Regions from separate parts of the Thiocapsa bogorovii genome, predicted to be linked through region 2. Evidence: predicted binding sites of a transcription regulator. Region 2 holds the regulator's gene; each other region holds the start of a gene.
What was found. The regulator sigma-54, encoded in region 2, starts transcription at its own class of promoters, with help from an activator protein. The targets are predictions, from matches to a motif close to TGGCANGNTNCNTGCTT.
Positions count from the first base shown of each region.

Region 1: the regulator sigma-54 is predicted to act here: its motif matches at 2,554-2,570, upstream of LT988_RS23910 (VPLPA-CTERM sorting domain-containing protein).
Region 3: the regulator sigma-54 is predicted to act here: its motif matches at 4,551-4,567, upstream of nifE (nitrogenase iron-molybdenum cofactor biosynthesis protein NifE).

Region 1 is NZ_CP089309.1:5,376,134-5,382,259, reverse strand. It holds gene LT988_RS23915 (glycosyltransferase family 4 protein) at 352-1,983, shown strand; gene LT988_RS23910 (VPLPA-CTERM sorting domain-containing protein) at 2,678-3,466, shown strand; gene LT988_RS23905 (Wzz/FepE/Etk N-terminal domain-containing protein) at 3,969-5,768, shown strand; partial or broken gene LT988_RS23900 (GDP-mannose 4,6-dehydratase) at 5,779-6,126, shown strand, end outside.
Region 2 is NZ_CP089309.1:3,096,549-3,102,674, forward strand. It holds gene lptA (lipopolysaccharide transport periplasmic protein LptA) at 1-230, shown strand, start outside; gene lptB (LPS export ABC transporter ATP-binding protein) at 564-1,280, shown strand; gene LT988_RS14015 (RNA polymerase factor sigma-54) at 1,463-2,947, shown strand; gene hpf (ribosome hibernation-promoting factor, HPF/YfiA family) at 2,978-3,313, shown strand; gene LT988_RS14025 (PTS sugar transporter subunit IIA) at 3,549-3,998, shown strand; gene hprK (HPr(Ser) kinase/phosphatase) at 4,021-4,983, shown strand; gene rapZ (RNase adapter RapZ) at 5,040-5,909, shown strand; gene LT988_RS14040 (PTS sugar transporter subunit IIA) at 5,906-6,126, shown strand, end outside.
Region 3 is NZ_CP089309.1:4,184,284-4,190,409, reverse strand. It holds gene LT988_RS18565 (NifX-associated nitrogen fixation protein) at 1-463, opposite strand, end outside; gene LT988_RS18560 (SoxR reducing system RseC family protein) at 561-1,022, opposite strand; gene LT988_RS18555 (NifB/NifX family molybdenum-iron cluster-binding protein) at 1,019-1,510, opposite strand; gene nifN (nitrogenase iron-molybdenum cofactor biosynthesis protein NifN) at 1,669-3,060, opposite strand; gene nifE (nitrogenase iron-molybdenum cofactor biosynthesis protein NifE) at 3,053-4,516, opposite strand; gene LT988_RS18540 (type IA DNA topoisomerase) at 4,761-6,126, opposite strand, start outside.

The DNA of each region.
Region 1 (6,126 bases), 2.3 Mb from region 2:
GCCCCTCGCGGGAGAGGGGTTGGGGAGAGGGGGGAGAATGAACCGGAATGGCTAAGTTGTTTCTGAACCGTTACTAAGGCAACTATCGCAGGTAGGGGCGACTTCAGTCGCCCGACAAGAGTTGTGGCCATGCTCCAAGGTGATTTCGGTAAAGGAACGACCAGGATGGAGAGGCGACTAAAGTCGCCGCTACAGCTCCTACAGCTCCTACAGCCCCTACAGGGCTTTCAGCCATGCGCAGCGTAATGTCGGGTTACGCTGCGCTAACCCGACCTACGGCGAAACTTTCCGCTCAGGCGCCTAACGCCGATGCCGGAAAACCCTCGCCCGCCACGTCAGGGAAATAACATTGTGGAGCTTCGTGCCGCTTACGCCTTCGTCCTAGCCTTGTTCCTGGCGATGGCCCTGATCCCGTTCCTCGTTCGGGTCGCCGGCCCCTTGGGCCTCATGGACGCCCCCGATCCGCGCAAGGTCCACAAGGGGCAGATCCCGCGGATCGGCGGCGTGGCGATCGTGATCGGCTGTTTGGTCCCGGTGGCCATCTGGGCGCCGATCGAAGGCCCTTTCGCGGCCTTCCTCGGCGCCGCCGCGCTGCTGTTCCTGTTCGGTCTGCTCGACGACCGCTTCAACCTCGACTACCGGCTGAAGCTGCTCGGCCAACTGCTTGCCGCGTCCGTCGTCGTCCTCGCCGGCGGCGTTCTCGTCAAAGAGGTCCCCTTCATCCCCGGCGGCCTGTTGCCGATGCCCTTGGCCATTCCCTTCACCGTGCTGGTGTTGGTCGGCATCACCAACGCGGTCAACCTCTCGGACGGCCTCGACGGGCTTGCCGGCGGAATCAGCCTACTGGCGGGGTCCGCCTTGCTCCTCCTGCTGGTGGCCGACGGCGGTGCAGAGGGCTCTCTCCTGATTCTTCTGGCCGCCCTGGGCGGATCCCTTCTGGGCTTCCTGCGTTTCAACACCTTCCCTGCACGCCTCTTCATGGGCGATACCGGCAGTCAATTCCTGGGGTTCACGACCGGGGTGCTGGCCATTATGGTCACGCAGCGGGAGGATCTGGCCCTGAGCCGCGCCCTGCCCCTGCTCGTGCTGGGCTTGCCGATCCTGGATATGCTCACCGTCATGGTCCGGCGCATCGCCTCCGGACATTCCCCGTTCAAGGCGGACCGGACGCATCTGCATCACCGGCTGATCGACAGCGGCCTGACTCAGGCCGAGGCCGTCACTCTCGTCTACACCGCCCAGTTCATGATGGTCGTCCTGGCCTATCTTATGCGGCACAGCGCAGACAGCGCGATCCTGCTCGCCTATGCGATGTCCTGCGGACTCATCCTGGCCGCGATCCGGACGCTCGAGAACTACCACGAGCGTCTGAAACGCCGGGACGAGCATCGGACCCCGTTCGTCAGGTTCAGCGCCTGGGCACGGCGTCGCCGTTTCGTGACGCGTTCACCGATTCGGATCCTGAGCCTGACGGTTCCCTTGTGTCTCGTCATCGGTGCCCTGTCCGTGCAATCCGTCGAACCGGACATCGGCGTCTTGGCTGGAGCGCTCTTCGTCGTGTCGTTGGCCGTCCTGGCGATACGCACGAAGAGTGCCTTTTTCCTCGAGCGGATCAGCGCCTTCACCGCGGCGGTTATCGTCGTCTACCTGGTAGCGCATTCGCCGCACCTGATCGATATCTGCGAACCCTGTCTGCTGGTCTTCTTCGGCGGGGTTGCGCTGCTCGGGGGCCTCTGGACACGTCTGTCGAGCTCCGGATTTCGCGTGAGCACGCTCGATGTCCTGATCTTGCTTGCGGCCCTGACGGCACCGATGCTCAGAGGTCTCGGTCTTGGAGAGATCGGCCTCCAGGTGCTCGCCGCCATCGTGCTCTTCTATGCCATCGAGATCCTGATTCAGGAGCGCGAAGGCCCTTGGGATCCACTGCGTTTCGCCGTCCCGGCGACCCTCGCTATCCTCGTCGTCAAGAGCCTGGTCGCCTAACCCGGAGACGACCGAAGCCCTCGTAAGGCCGAGAGGACGCATCGGAGCGACACAACCTCCGACCCCGCGCCCGAGGTTGAGGCCGCGAGGCAGACGCCGAATGGGCCCACGAGGCCGATTGACCCGAAGCCCCGTCATTGAAGCGAAGGCGATCCGACGGATCCCGTTGTCACAACGACCCTCGTCGATCTCGGGACACATCCCCGCCACAAAGAAGGCCCCGTCCGACTCCTCGCACTCGGTCATCATCTGATCCTGCCGACGCGGAGTCGAGTTTCTTGACACCCGCGCGAGCACGGCAGATCCGGGATAAGCTATTGGACTTGCGGGAGTAAAGCCCCACGGACGCTCATGGTCGCCGGGTTGAAAGCCGGATTCACCGTCAGGTTTTTTTACAGCTCCCCAGAGTGGCGAAAATACCTATCCATATGACTTAAAATAAGTTTTCGCTGCGGCAGCAAAACCAACCCGTCCAGAGCGTCAATCTGTGGAATCTCAGAGACCAAGACTGATCTCCGGACGGGACTCCAGCGCGTCCTAAATCATTGAATAAAAAAGTAATGATGAGGTCGGCACGGGAGATGCTTAAAGAGAGCTGACGGTATCTACTGTCGGCTGTCCCGAGTCTTCGCAGCGCGATGCGGCCGGTCCAGTCCTCGATCAACGAAGCGACGCACAACCAGGGAGTCAAACGATGAAATCCATGATGAGACTGAGCGCGGTTGGATCCGTGCTTGCACTTGCCGGCGCATTGGCATTCAGCGGGCAGGCAGCGGCCGATACGGTGACTGCAACCTACGGTGGCATGACACAGACCCGTGGTGTCGGCTACTCCGTGGTTCTTCCGCCCACTGGTTCCCCACAGACAACAAAAACCGGCAATACGACGACCGGCATCTTTAACTTCTCGGCGGCCGAGGGACCGATCTTAACGTATGGGACCGACCAGTTTGTCACCTTCTGCATCGATCTGGATGACACCGCTCAAACAGGGAGTCGGACTTGGGACGTGGTTGGCCTCGCGAATGCACCCGATTCAACGGCAGGTCCGATGGGTGACGTTAAGGCGGCTAGCCTGGCGAAGTTGCTTGGTGCCGCGATCACCAGTGGCGTGCTGAACGACGCTCGCAACCTCACGGACGTGCAGAAGCAGGCGCTGCAGCTCGCGATCTGGGAAGTGGTGCATGAGGGCCAAACGAACGCCAGTGGTGAATTTGTCTACGACATCACCGGCGGGAGCATGAAGATCACCTCGGGGCTCACCACCGGCGTCCTTAACCAAGCGACCGCCTACCTCAACGCGATGAGTACTGCGACCGCTATGGGCGGCCTGGTCGCGCTGACAAGCACGGCAAATCAAGACTTCATCGGCCAAGTCCCGATCCCCGCCGCCGCTTGGCTATTCGGCTCCGCACTGCTCGGCATCGCCGCCCTTGGACGCCGGAATCGCAAGCAGACCGAAGAGAGCGAAACCCTCGCATAAGAGGACTGTGCTCGGCCGCATCCGCCCGAAACATCGGGCCGATGCTGCACAGATAGGAACGCCGCGGGCCATCTGACCCGCGGCTTTTTTGCGCCCGTAGCCCCGCGTCCGCCGACCCAGCTCGGTCTGCACTTGAGCATCCCGCCATCTCAGGCACGAAGACGACGACCTTTACGGCTCAGGCCCCGGACCGTTCGTGATGGATGTCCCGGAACGACGCGCGGGACCGCCCGCTGTTATGGGTTTGTGCTATCATCCGCTGCAACTTCATGAGCGCCTCGGCGTCCGGTCACGGGCCAGCGGTTGCGGTTGCCGTCGGCGTCGGCACGAACCGATCCCGACCGATGCGACCTTGTTCGTCGTCGAGCAAAGCGCTTTTCTGCATTTGCGAGTCCCCGGCCCACCGGGCTTGACTCGATAAAGCGACGCTTCCCGAAACAACGACCGGGCGCGCCCGCAACAGTGATACGCGATCAAGCACACGGAGGCGATAGATCCGGCGGTGGACTACGAGCAAGAATACGCGCCGAACCTGGCCGATTATCTGGCGATCCTCAAGCGCCGCAAGTGGCAACTGGTCCTGCCCATTGTCATCTTGCTGCCGCTCGCAGTTCTGGTGGCGATCACCCTCCCCCCGGTCTATCGCGCGACGGCCACCATCCTGATCGAGCAGCAGGAAATCCCCGCCGACCTGATCCGCACGACCGTGACCAGCTTTGCCGATCAGCGCATCCAGGTGATTCGGCAGCGGGTGATGACGACCAGCAACCTCAGCGGGATCATCGAGCGCTACAACCTCTACCCGAGCATCCGCGAGAAACAGGGCCTCAACGCCGCGGTTGCGGAGATGCGCGAGCAGGTCCATCTCGACATGATCAGTGCCGATGTCGTGGATCCGCGCAGCGGACGCGCCCAGACGGCGACCATCGCCTTCACCCTCGCCTTCGAAGACCCGTCGCCCGTCCTCACGCAGCGGGTCACGAACGAGCTCGTCTCGCTCTTCATGAACGAGAACCTGCGCCAACGTGAGGCAGCCGTCGAGGAGGCCACGACCTTCCTGCGCGAAGAGGCCACCCGGCTGGCCGACCAGATCGCGGCCCTCGAGGCCGCGCTATCCGAGTTCAAGCAGCAGCACAGCGACAACTTGCCGGAACTCTTGTCCATCAACCGCGAGCTCTTGGCCCGCACCGAGCAGCAGCTCAGAGACAACACGCTGGCGCTGCGCACCCTGACCGAGCAGAAGCTCTACCTGGAGACCACGCTGGCGCAACAGGATCCGCAGCTCATGCTCGGCGTTGCCGGGGCTGGCTGGTCAGCCGACAGCCCGCAGGCCCGTTTGCAACTGCTCGAGACTCAGTACCTCGGCCTCGCGACCCGTTATTCGCCCGAGCACCCGGATCGCCAGCGGATCGAGCGCGAGCTGGCGGCACTGCGCCAAGAGGTCGGCGCCTCCGCCAAAGCGGATCTGTCGCAGCGACGGGTCGATCTCGCCGGCTCCCTCGCGGCGGCACGCGGACGCTATTCCTCAGATCACCCGGACGTACAACGTCTCGAGCGAGAGCTGGCGGACGTCGACAAGCGCATCGCCTCCCCCGGCACCGGCGCCGCCCAACCGTCCACCCAGAGCGCCCAGAATCCGGCCTACGTGCAGCTTCAGAGCCGGCTCGATGCACTCGGGATCGAGATGCAGGGTCTCGAGCAGACACAAACGGACCTCGAAGAGCGCATCGAGATCTACCAACAGCGCCTGATGGAGTCCCCGAACGTCGAGCGTGAGTACAACAACCTCACCCGTGGCTACGAGAACGCCGTGGCCAAATATCGCGAGGTCAAGGACAAACAGCTCGAAGCCGAGCTCGCCCAAGCGCTTGAGCGCGAGCGCAAGGCCGAACGCTTTACCCTGATCGAGCCGCCGGTAGTCCCGGACGAACCCATCAAACCCAATCGTCCGGCCATCATGATGCTTGGCGTCGTCGCATCCATCGGTGCCGGCGTCGGGCACTTGGCCCTCCGCGAGATCCTCGACAAGGGCATCAGGAGCCTACGGGTGATTCAGAGCATCTCCGGCATGCCGCCGCTCGCGGTCGTCCCCTACATTCAAACGCCCGCGGATCGGCGTCGCCGTGTCCGCCGCACCGCCATCCTCGCCGGTGCAGCCGGCCTAACCCTGGCGGTCGGCTTGATGACGATCCATTTCTTCTATCGGCCCCTGGATCTCCTGTGGTTTACGCTGCTGAGGCGACTTGAGCCCCTGATGCCGTCGGCGAGCACCCTCGGCTCCCTTATCTCATCGAACGTATGAACATATCTGCGGCGAGACCTTCGTCATCGGCAAGATTACGGGCGCGCTCGCCCGCATCAAGCTTGGCCTGCAGGACCGCCTTTACCTCGGCAACCTCGATGCCAAGCGCGACTTGGGCCGCGCCCGCGACTACGAGTGGCTCACATGCTGGAGCAGGACCAGCCGTAGGACTACATCATCGCCACCGGCCAGCCGCGCTCGGTGCGCGACTTCGTCCAACAGGCCGCCCGCAAGATCTGCATCGAGATGGGTTGGGGAGGCACGGCGTTGACGAGAACGGATACGCGATTGCCCCCTCCGTGCCGGGGGTGGCGTGGGGTGTGGTCGGAGAAGAGCGCTGCAACGTCGCGGTCGACCC
Region 2 (6,126 bases):
CGAGCTTCAAACAGCTCCTCGACAACGACGAGGGCGAGGTCCTGGCCTTCGCGAAGCGGATGGAATACGACGCCGACAAGGACGAGCTCACCCTCATCGAGGACGCCTTGCTGATTCAGGGGGCCGACCGCGTCGCGAGCGAGCGCATCGTCTACGATCGCGCGCGCGCCCATTTTCGCGCGGGGGGCAGCGGACGGGTCAAGATCACCATCACCCCGGAGGAGGAATGAGGCTAAACCGCGTCCGGGGCAGACGATGACCTTTGATCGGAGACCACCCTTGAACAATCCCGAGAGCCTAGGCGGCGACGCGGTTTAGGATGAGCGATCTTATCGCGGATTCCGACTCGGACTTAAACCGCGCCCGGTGCGGTATGCGTCGTTTGTTGGGGTGGCTTGGCTGCGCCAGCTCCGACAACTGTCTGAGCTGGAACGGTTTACGGTATTCAGAATATTTGATTCCAAACCGCGTCTTCTAAAAGGTCGAAAAAATCCTTGAACCCGACACAACATGAAAACGACGCGTTTCACTCTGGACGCGGTTTAGGGTCGGGCTCGACGACGCTGCGCGCGGAGCATCTGAAGAAGAGCTACCGCGGACGCCAGGTCCTGCGGGACGTCAGCGTCGGTGTGGATGCCGGCGAGGTCGTGGGCCTGCTCGGACCGAACGGCGCGGGCAAGACCACCTGTTTTTATCTGATCGTCGGCCTGATCCCGGCGGACGAGGGCCGTATCGCGCTGAGCGGGCAGGACATCACACTAAAACCGATGCATGCGAGGGCACGCTCCGGCCTGAGCTATCTGGCACAAGAGCCCTCCGTGTTTCGTAAGCTCAGCGCGCGCGACAACATCCTGGCCATCCTGGAAACACGCCGCGATCTATCCCGGGCCGACCGTAACCTGCGCTGCGAGCGCCTCCTCGAAGAGTTGGGAATCGCCCATGTCGGTGGATCGCTTGCGCTGAGCCTCTCCGGCGGGGAGCGGCGCCGCCTGGAGATCGCACGCGCGCTCGCGGTCGACCCCCTGGTGATGCTGCTCGACGAACCCTTCGCCGGGGTCGACCCGATTGCCGTCGGAGACATCAAGGCTATCGTTTCGCATCTGCGCGATCGCGGGATCGGCGTACTGATCACCGACCACAACGTGCGCGAGACGCTCGATATCTGCGACCGCGGTTACATCATCAGCTCGGGGTGCGTCATCGCGGCAGGCACCCCCGCCCAGCTCTTGGCCGATCAACAAGTGCGCGACGTCTACCTGGGCGCAGATTTCTCCATGTGAGCGCAAGCCCGCCACTTCACCGGCACGCGCATCCGTTGGATGCTCTTTCCGAGATGTTGGGTGTAAGATGGCCGGCATGCCTCGGCTGATGACGCCTTCACCGGACTCAAACGGCTGGAATCGAGCAGAATTGGCCATGGCCGCTACCTGATCGAACACATCGAAAAGCGCATCCGCGATCCATGAAGCAATCCATCCAGCTTCGGCTCGGCCAACACCTGACCATGACGCCTCAGTTGCAGCAGGCGATCCGTCTGTTGCAGCTCTCGACACTGGAGCTCCAGAAGGAGATTCAGGAGGCGCTGGACACCAACCTCATGTTGGAGGAGGGCGACGAAGCGGACCGATTCAACGTCGGCGAGCAGCCGCAAACGGGCACCATCCAGAGCGAGGATATCGAAACACCGCGCCTGGCGGTCGAGCAAACCGTCGACCGCGAGATCCACGCCGAATCCAACGAGATGCCCGACGAGCTGCCCGTCGACACGCTCTGGACCGATGTCTTCGACTCCTATCTGCCGAGCACGTCGCACGGATCCGACGACGGCTCGGACTACGATCCCTTTGCCCAACAGAGTCGCCCTCAGACCCTGCTCGACCACCTCGCTTGGCAGCTCAACCTCTGCAGGCTGAGCGAGCGCGACAATATGATCGCCCAAGCGGTTATCGATTCGATCGACGCCGACGGCTATCTGCGCATCGATATCGACGAGCTGCTCCTGACCGTCGACCATCCCGAGATCAGCGCAGAGGAGGTCGAGGCGGTTGTTCACCGCATTCAATCCTTCGACCCCCCGGGCGTGGGTGCGCGCAATCTCCCCGAGTGCCTGCTGATTCAACTGAGCCAGCTGCCTGCCCAAACGCCTTGGCGAAACGCTGCGATGGCGATCTGCCGCGACGGGTTCGAGTATCTGGCGAAGCGCGACGTCGCTTCCCTGGTCCGTCAGCTGAAGGAATCCGAGGAAGCCGTTGCCGGAGCGCTGGCCCTGATCCGACGTCTCAATCCGCGACCCGGAAGCCTGATCGCCGGCGCACCGGCCCAGTATGTCGTTCCCGATATCTTCGTGCGCAAACGCGAGGGCCGATGGTCGGTCGAGCTCAATCCCGAGTCAATGCCTAAACTCAGAGTGAACGCCGAGTATGCGCGCCTGATCCGGCGCGCCGATCAAAGCGCGGACGGCGTCACCTTGAAGAGCCATTTGCAGGAGGCACGCTGGTTCATCAAGAGCCTGGCCAGCCGCAACGACACGGTGCTGCGCGTCGGGGCGAAGATCGTCGAGATGCAGCAGGAGTTCTTCGAGCACGGAGACGAGGCGATGAGACCGATGGTTCTGCGCGATGTCGCCGAGGCTTTGGAGCTTCACGAGTCGACCGTATCGCGAGTGACGACACAGAAATACATGCACACGCCGCGGGGAACCTTTGAATTCAAGTATTTCTTTTCCTCGCACGTCAACACCGCTTCTGGCGGGGAATGCTCGTCGACCGCGATCCGTGCCCTAATCCGCAAGCTGATCGCCGGCGAGTCCGCGAGAAAGCCCATGAGCGACAGCAAGATCGCACAAGAACTCGCCGATCAGGGGATCAATGTCGCGCGGCGAACCGTCGCCAAGTACCGCGAGGCCATGGGGGTTCCACCCTCAAACGAGCGCAAGCGCCTGGATTAGCAGGCACTTTGAACAATAAGGAGTCAGCAGATGCAGATCAATTTGACGGGTCATCACATTGACGTCACCGACGCGCTGAAGGGCTACGTCGACACGAAGTTCGAGCGGCTTGCGCGGCACTTCGACCACGTCATCAACGCGCACGTCATTCTCAGCGTCGAGAAGCTCGCCCAAAAGGCCGAAGCGACACTGCATATCAACGGCAACAAGCTCTTCGCCGACTCGGTCCATGAGGACATGTACGCTGCGATCGACGGTTTGATCGACAAGCTCGATCGCCAAGTGCTTCGCCACAAGGAGAAAAAGAACGATCATCGCGCTACGAGCCCGAAGATCAGCGAGGGCGAAGAACCCGATCAGATCTGATGCACCAGGCGTCGCGAAGGCGCCTCCGAGACCCCCGATGGGCGCTCTTGCCCGTCGGAGGCATGATACGAACGGGATCGGTGAGGGTTGGCAGGCGGAATCGCCGACCCCGTCCAGACATCCGAGGATTCTCAGGATCCATGATCACATATTCTCGCCCGCCATCGCTGCGCGGGCCCCGTTTCAAGAGCCAGCCGAAGCGCCCGTTACCCGCGGCGCACGGGAGCCGATACCGATGCTCAGCCCGGAACTGATCAACGAGGCCCGAATCGGTCAGGGGCTTGAGATTTCCAGCAAGAAGCGCTTGCTCGAGACCCTTGCCGAGCTGCTCGCCAACGACCATCCGCGCTTGAGTACGGAGAACGTCTTCGAGCGCCTCCTCGAGCGCGAACGCCTCGGCAGCACCGGTCTCGGACACGGCGTGGCCCTGCCTCACGCGAGGATCAAAGAGGTCTCGCAGGTGATCGGGGCTTTCGTACAAACGACTCGGGGGGTCGATTACGACGCCGCCGACGGCGAGCCGGTCGATCTGGCCTTCGCGCTCTTGGTTCCGGAGACGGCGACCGAGGAGCACCTCCAACTGCTCGCCTATCTGGCAGGCCGCTTCAGCGAGTCCGCAACGCGGTCGCAACTGCGCGACGCCGACTCGCCCGCGGCGATTCTGGACCTTTTGAAGGCCACCTAGCGGTCAAGCCGGGCCGCCAGCGATGATCGAAAGCCTTCAATCTCTGATCGCTCAGACCGGACCCCGGCTGAAGCTGCGCTGGATCACGCCGGAGCCGACGGCCGCGCGTCCGCTGCGCGGCGACGATCCCGGAACCACCCGGCAGTCGCTCATCGGCTCACTGAACTGCATCCACCCCAATCGGCTGCAGGTGATCGGCAATGCCGAGCTGATCTATCTGGCGCACCTGGGCCGGACCGCCTTCGGCGAGACCGTGGAGAAGCTCTTCGGGGATCATCCGACCGCCGTCATCTTCTCCGACGGTATCGAACCGGAGCCCGCCTTCCGCGAGGCCGCCGAGCAGACACGCACGCCGCTCATCGGCTCCTCCCTGGGCGACGAAGAGCTGATCAACCACCTTCGCTACTTCCTGACCCATGCGCTCGCCGAGCGCCGCACGGTGCACGGCGTCTTCATCGAGGTCTTGGGCATGGGCGTCCTCTTGGTCGGTGATCCGGCCGTCGGCAAGAGCGAGCTGGCACTCGACCTGATCTCGCGCGGCCACCGGCTCATCGCCGACGACGCGCCGCGTTTCGCGCGCATCGCCCCGGAGACCTTGGAGGGGACCTGTCCCGAAGCCCTGCGCGATTTTCTCGAGGTTCGCGGTCTGGGGATCCTCAACATCCGCGCCATGTTCGGCGAGGGCGCCGTCGTGCGCAGCAAGACGCTGAACCTCATTATCGATCTCCAGCCGCTCGACCAGCAGCAGTTGGAGTGCATCGATCGACTCAGCGGCAGCCTCTCGGTACGCAACATTCTCGGGGTCGCCGTCCCCAAGATCACGATGCCGGTTGCGCCTGGCCGCAACCTGGCGATCTTGGTCGAGGCGGCCGTGCGACACCAGATACTGCGCATTCGCGGCTACGATGCCGGTGTCGACTTCGTCGACCGCCAGGCGCGCGCCATCAGTATCGATCGACCCGACCCGCCGAGATCACCGTTATGACCGGACCACCCGCAGAGGAGCACGGGCGCGAACGCGCACAGTCCGTCGGCAAGCCGATGAGGCTGGTCATCCTCAGCGGCCTGTCCGGCTCGGGAAAAAGCGTCGCGCTTCACACCCTGGAGGACGTGGGTTTCTACTGCATCGACAACCTGCCGCTCTTCTTGCTGCAGGATCTCGCTCTCGGACTGCACGAGGGGCTCGACGATGCCTTCACGATGACTGCGGTCGGGATCGACGTGCGGACCAGTCCGGGCAGCGGTCCCGAGGAGCTCCGACACCTTCCCGAGCTGGTTCGCTCGGCACGCGAGCGCGGTATCGGCTGCGACGTCCTCTTCCTCGACGCACAGACCGAAACCCTGATCAAGCGCTTCAGCGAGACCCGTCGCAAGCACCCCTTGACCGGCGGGGACCGCTCGTTGCCGGAGGCGATTGCGCTCGAGCGTCGCCTCCTCGAGCCGATTCGCAGCTGCGCGGATATTCGCATCGACACGACCCAGACCAACGTCCATGAGCTGCGCGATCTCGTGCGCAGCCGCTTGGTCGGCGGCGACTCCCCGAAGGCATCCATCCTGCTTCAGTCCTTCGGCTTCAAGCACGGTGTCCCCCACGATGTGGACTTCGTCTTCGACCTGCGCAGCTTGCCCAATCCGCATTGGCAACCCGAGCTGCGCCGCTTGACCGGACGCGATCGGCCCGTCATCGAGTTCCTCGATTCCGCCGAGGCGTTTTGCAGGATGCGCACCGACATCCAGGGGTTCTTCGACCGCTGGATCCCCAGCTTCGAAACGGACGGGCGCAGCTATCTGACGATCGCGATCGGGTGTACGGGCGGGCAGCACCGCTCGGTCTACATGACCGAATCCCTGCGGCATCATTTCGAGTCCGAGGGTCATCAGGTCATGGTGCGGCATCGGGAGCTACCTTGAGCGTCGGTCTACTCATGATCACCCATCAGCCGTTCGGCGCGGACCTGCTTCGGGTCGCGGCGGCAATCTTAGGCGGACCTCCGCCGGGGATCGAGGCGATGGAGGTCGTCAACGACGTGCCCTGCGAGATCTTGGCGGCGCAAGCCGCCGAGCGCTTGGATCGACTGGACGCGGGCGAGGGCGTCCTAATCCTGACGGATCTCTACGGCTCGACGCC
Region 3 (6,126 bases), 1.1 Mb from region 2:
CCACCTTCGAATGCTCGCCGATCAGCTCAAGCGCGACCGACAGCACCTTGTCGGCCTCGTCCTTCATCTTCGAAAGGGTCGGGAAGCCGAAGCGGTGCACGTCCCGCAGCGACCGGTCAAGCACGACCAGCTTGCCGACCGTGATGACGACGCGCCCGAACCCTTCGTGCGTCAGGGAGACGAGCGGCACGGCCATCAATCCGCATTCGGACTCGATCATGGCCGAGATGGCGTTGTAGTAAGCCTTGATCCGCGCGACGACGGTCTCGTCGGGATCCCCGACCAAGGGAATCTCCCGGCGCTTCTCCTTGGTCAGGATGAAGGGCTCGAGAAGCTCGGCGGTAGAGAGTCCGTCGAATTCGCCGTAGGGGTCGATCGCGCGCATCTGGCGGTCCATCTCGACCACGAATTGGGATTGCATCAGGCCCTCGTCGGCGGCGACTTCGGCAAGTGTCTCGGTCATGGTGATGTCCTCTTCTGAACCGCGTCTGGAGCGGTATGGGTTGTTTGTGGACTGGATCGACCTCGGCTGAAACCGAGAATCTCGGAGTTGACGCGGCTCAGAACAGCATCGGCATCTCGACCTCGGTCGTGGACCCGCGGCGCAGCAGAACCGGACGATAGCGGTCGCGGGCGGATTGCCCGCCGGTCATGAGGCCGCTCAGCCAGAGCCCGATCCCGAGACCGGCGATGCCCGTCAAGGCCACGGCGCCCTCGCCTGCTCCGAGACGTGTCGCCAAGCCTGCAGCCGCGATCAGAGACACCAGCGGGAGCAGGTAAGCGACAAACGAGGCCCGCACTAGGGTCCCGTCCGGGATGCCGATCACCACCCGTTCGCCGAGCTGCAGCCCCTGCGTATCCTCGATCCGCAAGCGGCTCCGCCGAGCCCCGAAGAGCTTGGCAAGCACTGAGGTGCCGCAGCTGCCGGCGCTTCCGCACGTCCCGCAGGCGCTCTGCCGAACAGTTTCGACCCAGGCGACACCCGGCCCCAGATCGACGACGGTGGCGGACGTTTCGATCATTCGCTCCACCCCTCCGCTTCCATCGCATCGAAGCGCCGATTGCGTCCGGGATCCCGACCGGCGAGCGCACGCGCGAGCCATGCGCTCGGCCCGTCCCGCAGCTCGCGTTGCAGGTCGCGGATCAAACCACTGACCGATGTTCCCGCACCGACCTTGATCGGCTGGATGCCCTTTGCGCGAAGCTGGCTCACGGCCGAGGCCCCGACCGCTTCGCAATAGACGACGTCGCAACCCTCGAGTGCGGAAATCTTAGCGGCGAGCTTGTCCTCGTTGCCGTCCATCTCCAGACGTGCAAACTGGATCGCCTCGAGCAGGTGCTGTTCCCGCGGATCGATCACATAGACGACGAACGACTCGGCCGCGCCGAAATGCTGGTCGATGTGCTTCATGTCCGAGGAGGCAAAGGCGGCCTTGACTCGGGTGTCGGTCTCCATTGCTGTCGCCCCGTCGTTCATGCTCAGGACCTTCAGTCGCCGTTCCATTCCCATCGGGCCTCCTTAAAGCGCTCTTTTGGTCGACGCGTGTGTGTGTTTCATGGTCTGTCGTCCGGTTGCCAAGGTCGCGGTCCATGGAAGCCGCGCTTTGAGGAGAATGAAAAAACACATCCAGACCGTTCGGGTCCGGGCTCGGCTCGAAGCACAGCCTGTCAGTGCGGCCGCGACATCTCGCACTCGCCCTCCGAGTACTGCTTGAGCCTTGAGCGATAGGGATTGATTTCGCCGCGCTCCTCGGCAAGCAGCAGATTGGACAGATCGAAGATGGCGTCGCGCATGCCGCGATAGCCGATCCAGGTCCGTTGAAAGCCTCCGACGCGGTCGTACTGCGGGAAACCAGCGCGCAGCATGGGGATGCCCAGTCGCTCGGCCGTATGCACCGCATGCGAGTTGCCGATCAGGATCTCGGCATCACGCTCGCGCGCGGCGATCTCCAGATCCTCCAGGTCGCCGATCTTGACCTCGCGTGCGGCGACATCCTGCAAGGCCGGCGCATTGGCCGGTGCGACGGCCGCGACCACCTCGGCCCCGACACTCGCGAGCAGGCGACTGAAGCCGACCAAAAGGTCCGGCTCCGCGGCGATCGCGAAACGCGACATGCCGAGCATGAAGTGGCAATCGAGCAGGGCGTCCTGAAGCTGCGCGCGCTGTCGCTCGATCTTGGCCGGCACCGGGCGATCGGCGATCCGCGAGAGCGTCATCACGAGCGCATCGACGGCATCGAGTGTCATCAGGTGCGCGAAGCGATGGTCCGGAACACCGGTGCGAGCGTTCAGAGCGTCGGCCGCCGCCTCCATCGAAGCGCCGATCGCCAGGGTTGCCGCGGCATCGCCGACGGTCGCCAGATCGCTCACGCGGGTGCCCCCGATGGTCAAGGGGCTGTAGTCGGTCTCCGGCAAGTGGCCGTCGAGCGAATCGGAGAGATCAGGAAGCACCATCGGAGACAGGCCGAACGCCTCGATCAGGTCCTTGATGTACTCGATGTCGCCGGGCGTCAGATGCGATCCGGGCAGGACATTGACCTGCTGCTCACGACGCCCCGGCCGGGTGCCGGCCTCGGCACGCGTCGGAACAAGCGTCTCGATGATGGACTTGGTCGCCTGGGCATAGCCCGATTCCATACAGCCGGTGAAGTCCGGTGTGGAGACCGGCACCACCGCGGTGTCCGCGAACTGCGGCCATGTCTCGCGAAAGACCCGCACCGCCATCTCGATGTCCGCGCCCTGCGTTTCGACCAGGCCGGTGGTCGGCAGACCGATCAGATCCGGGGCACTCTTCTCGCAGAGGGTCTTGAGCCCTTCGACGACCTGGGCCTCGCTCCCCATGATGGCACTGACCTGATCGATCGCCGTGGTCTGCAAGGGGATCGGCTCACGAAAGTGCCGAACGAAGAAGATCTTGCCGAAGGCCGTGCAGCCCTGGGATCCGTGCAGCATCGGAATGGTCCGATTGAAGCCGAGAAACGCGAGCGCTGCGCCGACCGTGTTGCTGGCCTTCAGCGGGCTGACCGACAAGGCCTTGTTGCGTTTGATGATCTCAGGCATGGGACGGCACCTCGACGGGGGCGCTTTCGTTTGCGGCAAGCGCTAGGGAGTTTGCCGGCACCGGTTGGGTTTGACCCTCAGGCACCGCCCAGGGCGCCGGACGTCGGACCGCGTCCCAGATCGGACTCTCGACCGTCAGGCAGAGCTGACGTGCCAGCTCGACCATACCGACATAGCCGGCATAGCCGAACTCGCGCTCCTGGTTGATATCGAGGAAAGGGATACGCGCCTTGAGAGCCGTGTAGAGGTTGCGTCCCCCCGCGATCAGGATGTCGACGCCGTTCTCTCGGACCCGATCGATCAGACCACGCGGATTCCCGTCCTCGATCATGACCGCATCTTCGCCCATCAACTCACGGATGCGCGCCTTGTCCTCCTCCGTGGATTTGCGGGTCCCGGTCGCGACCACCGTCATGCCCAGATCCTGCAAGGCCGAGATGATCGACCAGGACTTGACCCCGCCGGTATAGAGCAGGACCTTGCGACCCTGCAGACGCGCTCGATAGGGCTCGAGTGCCGCGTGGGTCTTGCCCTCCTCGCGGGCGATCAGGGCTTCGGTCCGGCGGGTCAGATCCGGGTCGTCGATGATCCGCGCAAAGTCGCGCAGCGCTTGGGAGACATCCGCGACGCCGTAGAAGCTGCCCTCGAACCAGGGGATCCCGTAGGACTCCTTGAGCTTGCGCGCAACGTTGATCATGGCCTTGGAGCAGACCATCATGTTGACCTCCGCGCGGTGCATGGTCTGCACCTCATGGAAGCGCGCATCCCCCGAGAGACTGCACAGCACACGCAGACCCAGCTCGTCGAGCAGAGGCAGGACGTTCCAGAGCTCGCCGGCGATGTTGTACTCGGCGACCAGATTCACGTCGTGGACCTTGAAGCCGTCGTGCTCGATACCCGGTGGGACCGGATCGGGCTCGCGCGTGCCGCACACCTGGGTGACCATGGTCTCGCCGGCGATGCGGTTGCCGAGGTTCTTGGTGCCGTAGAAGCCGGCCGCGTCGACCGAGACGACGGGCGTGTCCCAACGCTGCTGGGCCTCGCGGCAGACCGCGCCGACGTCGTCGCCGGTCAGGGCCGGCACACAGGTGTTGTAGACGAAGACCGCCGCGGGCTTGTAGCTGTCGATCGCCTGCTTGATCCCGAGGAAGAGCCGCTTCTCGCTGCGGCCCATGATGACATCCTGCTCGGTCAGATCGGTCGTCATGCCGATCTTGTAGAGGCTCGGACCGCTCGATCGCGCCCCGCGGTTGTCCCAAGAGTTACCCGCACAGGCGATGGAGCCATGCACGATGTGCGCGACATCCGCAATCGGCAGCAGCGCGATCTGAGCACCATCGAACGAACAGCCGCCCGCCGTCGCCCCGGGCTTGAGCTTGGCACAGCCCGATTTGTCCTTGGTGTTGTGCGCGCAGGCCGGCTCGTCGAGCAGCGCAGCGATCTCTTTTTGCTTCATGAAGGCTCCGAAGGCGTTCGCTTTGGAGCTTCTTAAGCAGGCGTTATGCCAATCACTATAGTTTTGTTTTAACGAGAGAAGATCAGGCGTCTGTCGGATTCGCGACAAGGCGGATGTCTGAAAGCCCCGTACTCGGCTGTGGTGATTTCGCCTGTGGTGATTTCAGGGGCACCGGGCAGCCACCGTAAAGGACGCGGCTCGCACCTGATTCCATCAAAGCCCCGTTCAGCCCGCGAGGGGTTGATCAGGAGCCCTCCTCGGGCGCATCGGCCGTAATGGCCTCGGTCACCACCTGCCACTGTGCATCGAGACGCAGCCGGACCGGACCGACGCCGGCCGCCCTGCCCTCGATCGGCCGCGTCCGCCCGTGCTCGATCAGGTCACGAATGTCTCCTTCGTCCAGATCCCGGTGTTCATACGCCTTCCAGACCACGAAATCGCAGCCCTCGCGAAAGCGGTTGCACCCGAAGCCGCGTCGGCCTTCGATGATCCTGCCTTGGCCGCATTTCGGGCAGACGGGGGGTTTATCGCGAATCGAAGGGGGACGAGCAGGGCCGGCCTTCTCGCTTTTCGAGATCCGCGTGGTCGCCGGAGTCGCCGACCTCCCACGTGTAGACCGACCACCCTTGTGAGTCCCCTGTCCGCTCTCGACGGGCATCTCCGTGGCCTCGAAATCGAAGAGGACCTTCCCGGCCGCATCCAGACGCAATCCGGCGCCGAAGGACTTGCCCGTCTTCGAGGTGAAACCCTCGATGCGTGGAAGACTGCCCTGCGCGATGAGTCGGCGGACCTGATCCTCCGACAGGGCCAAACCGGCGACCGTTTTCCAGATGGTAAAGCCGCAGCCCTCGCGATAGCGGCTGCAACCGAAGGCCCGAGCGTTCTCGGTGATCTCTCCCTCGCGACAGACCGGACAGGCACCGAGGCCCGTCGCCTGCACGCCGGGCGATCCACCCGAAGCGTCACCGCGGCTCGACCGCCCGGTCTTGCCCGCGCGTCCTGCCTTTGCCGTTCCAGTACGCTTAGCACCTCTCGCACCCTTTGCGCCTCGCCTACCCGGCCCCGTTGAACGCTCCGATGCGGCCTGATCAGCCGACATCGCCGGCCCCTGCGCGATCTGCGGCACCAGCTCACGCAAAAACCGGAGAATATCCCGGTAGAAGACATCAACGGCCAGCTCGCCATGCTCGACGTCTTTGAGCCGCTGCTCCCACTCGGCGGTCAGCTCCGGACTGCGCAACGGCGAGGCGACGAGGCCGATCAGCGCGACGCCCTTGGCCGTGGCATGCAACTGCTTGCGGCGGCGCTCGACGTAGCGGGTGCGGATCAGCTTCTCGATGATCTCGGCACGCGTCGCCGGTGTACCCAGACCGGATTGCTTCATGGCCGCCGCCAAGGCATCGTCCTCGATCTCGCGGCCCGCGTTCTTCATGGCGGCCAAGAGTGTCGAATCATCGTAGTGACGCGGCGGCTGCGTCTCCTTCTCCTGCACCTCCAGGCCGTCGACCTTGAGCTGTTGGCCTTCCACGAGCGGCGGCAGGACCTTGGACTCGCCGGTTTGGTCCAGGCCTGTCTGGTCCACGCCGGTCTGGTCCGTGCCGGCCGCGTCC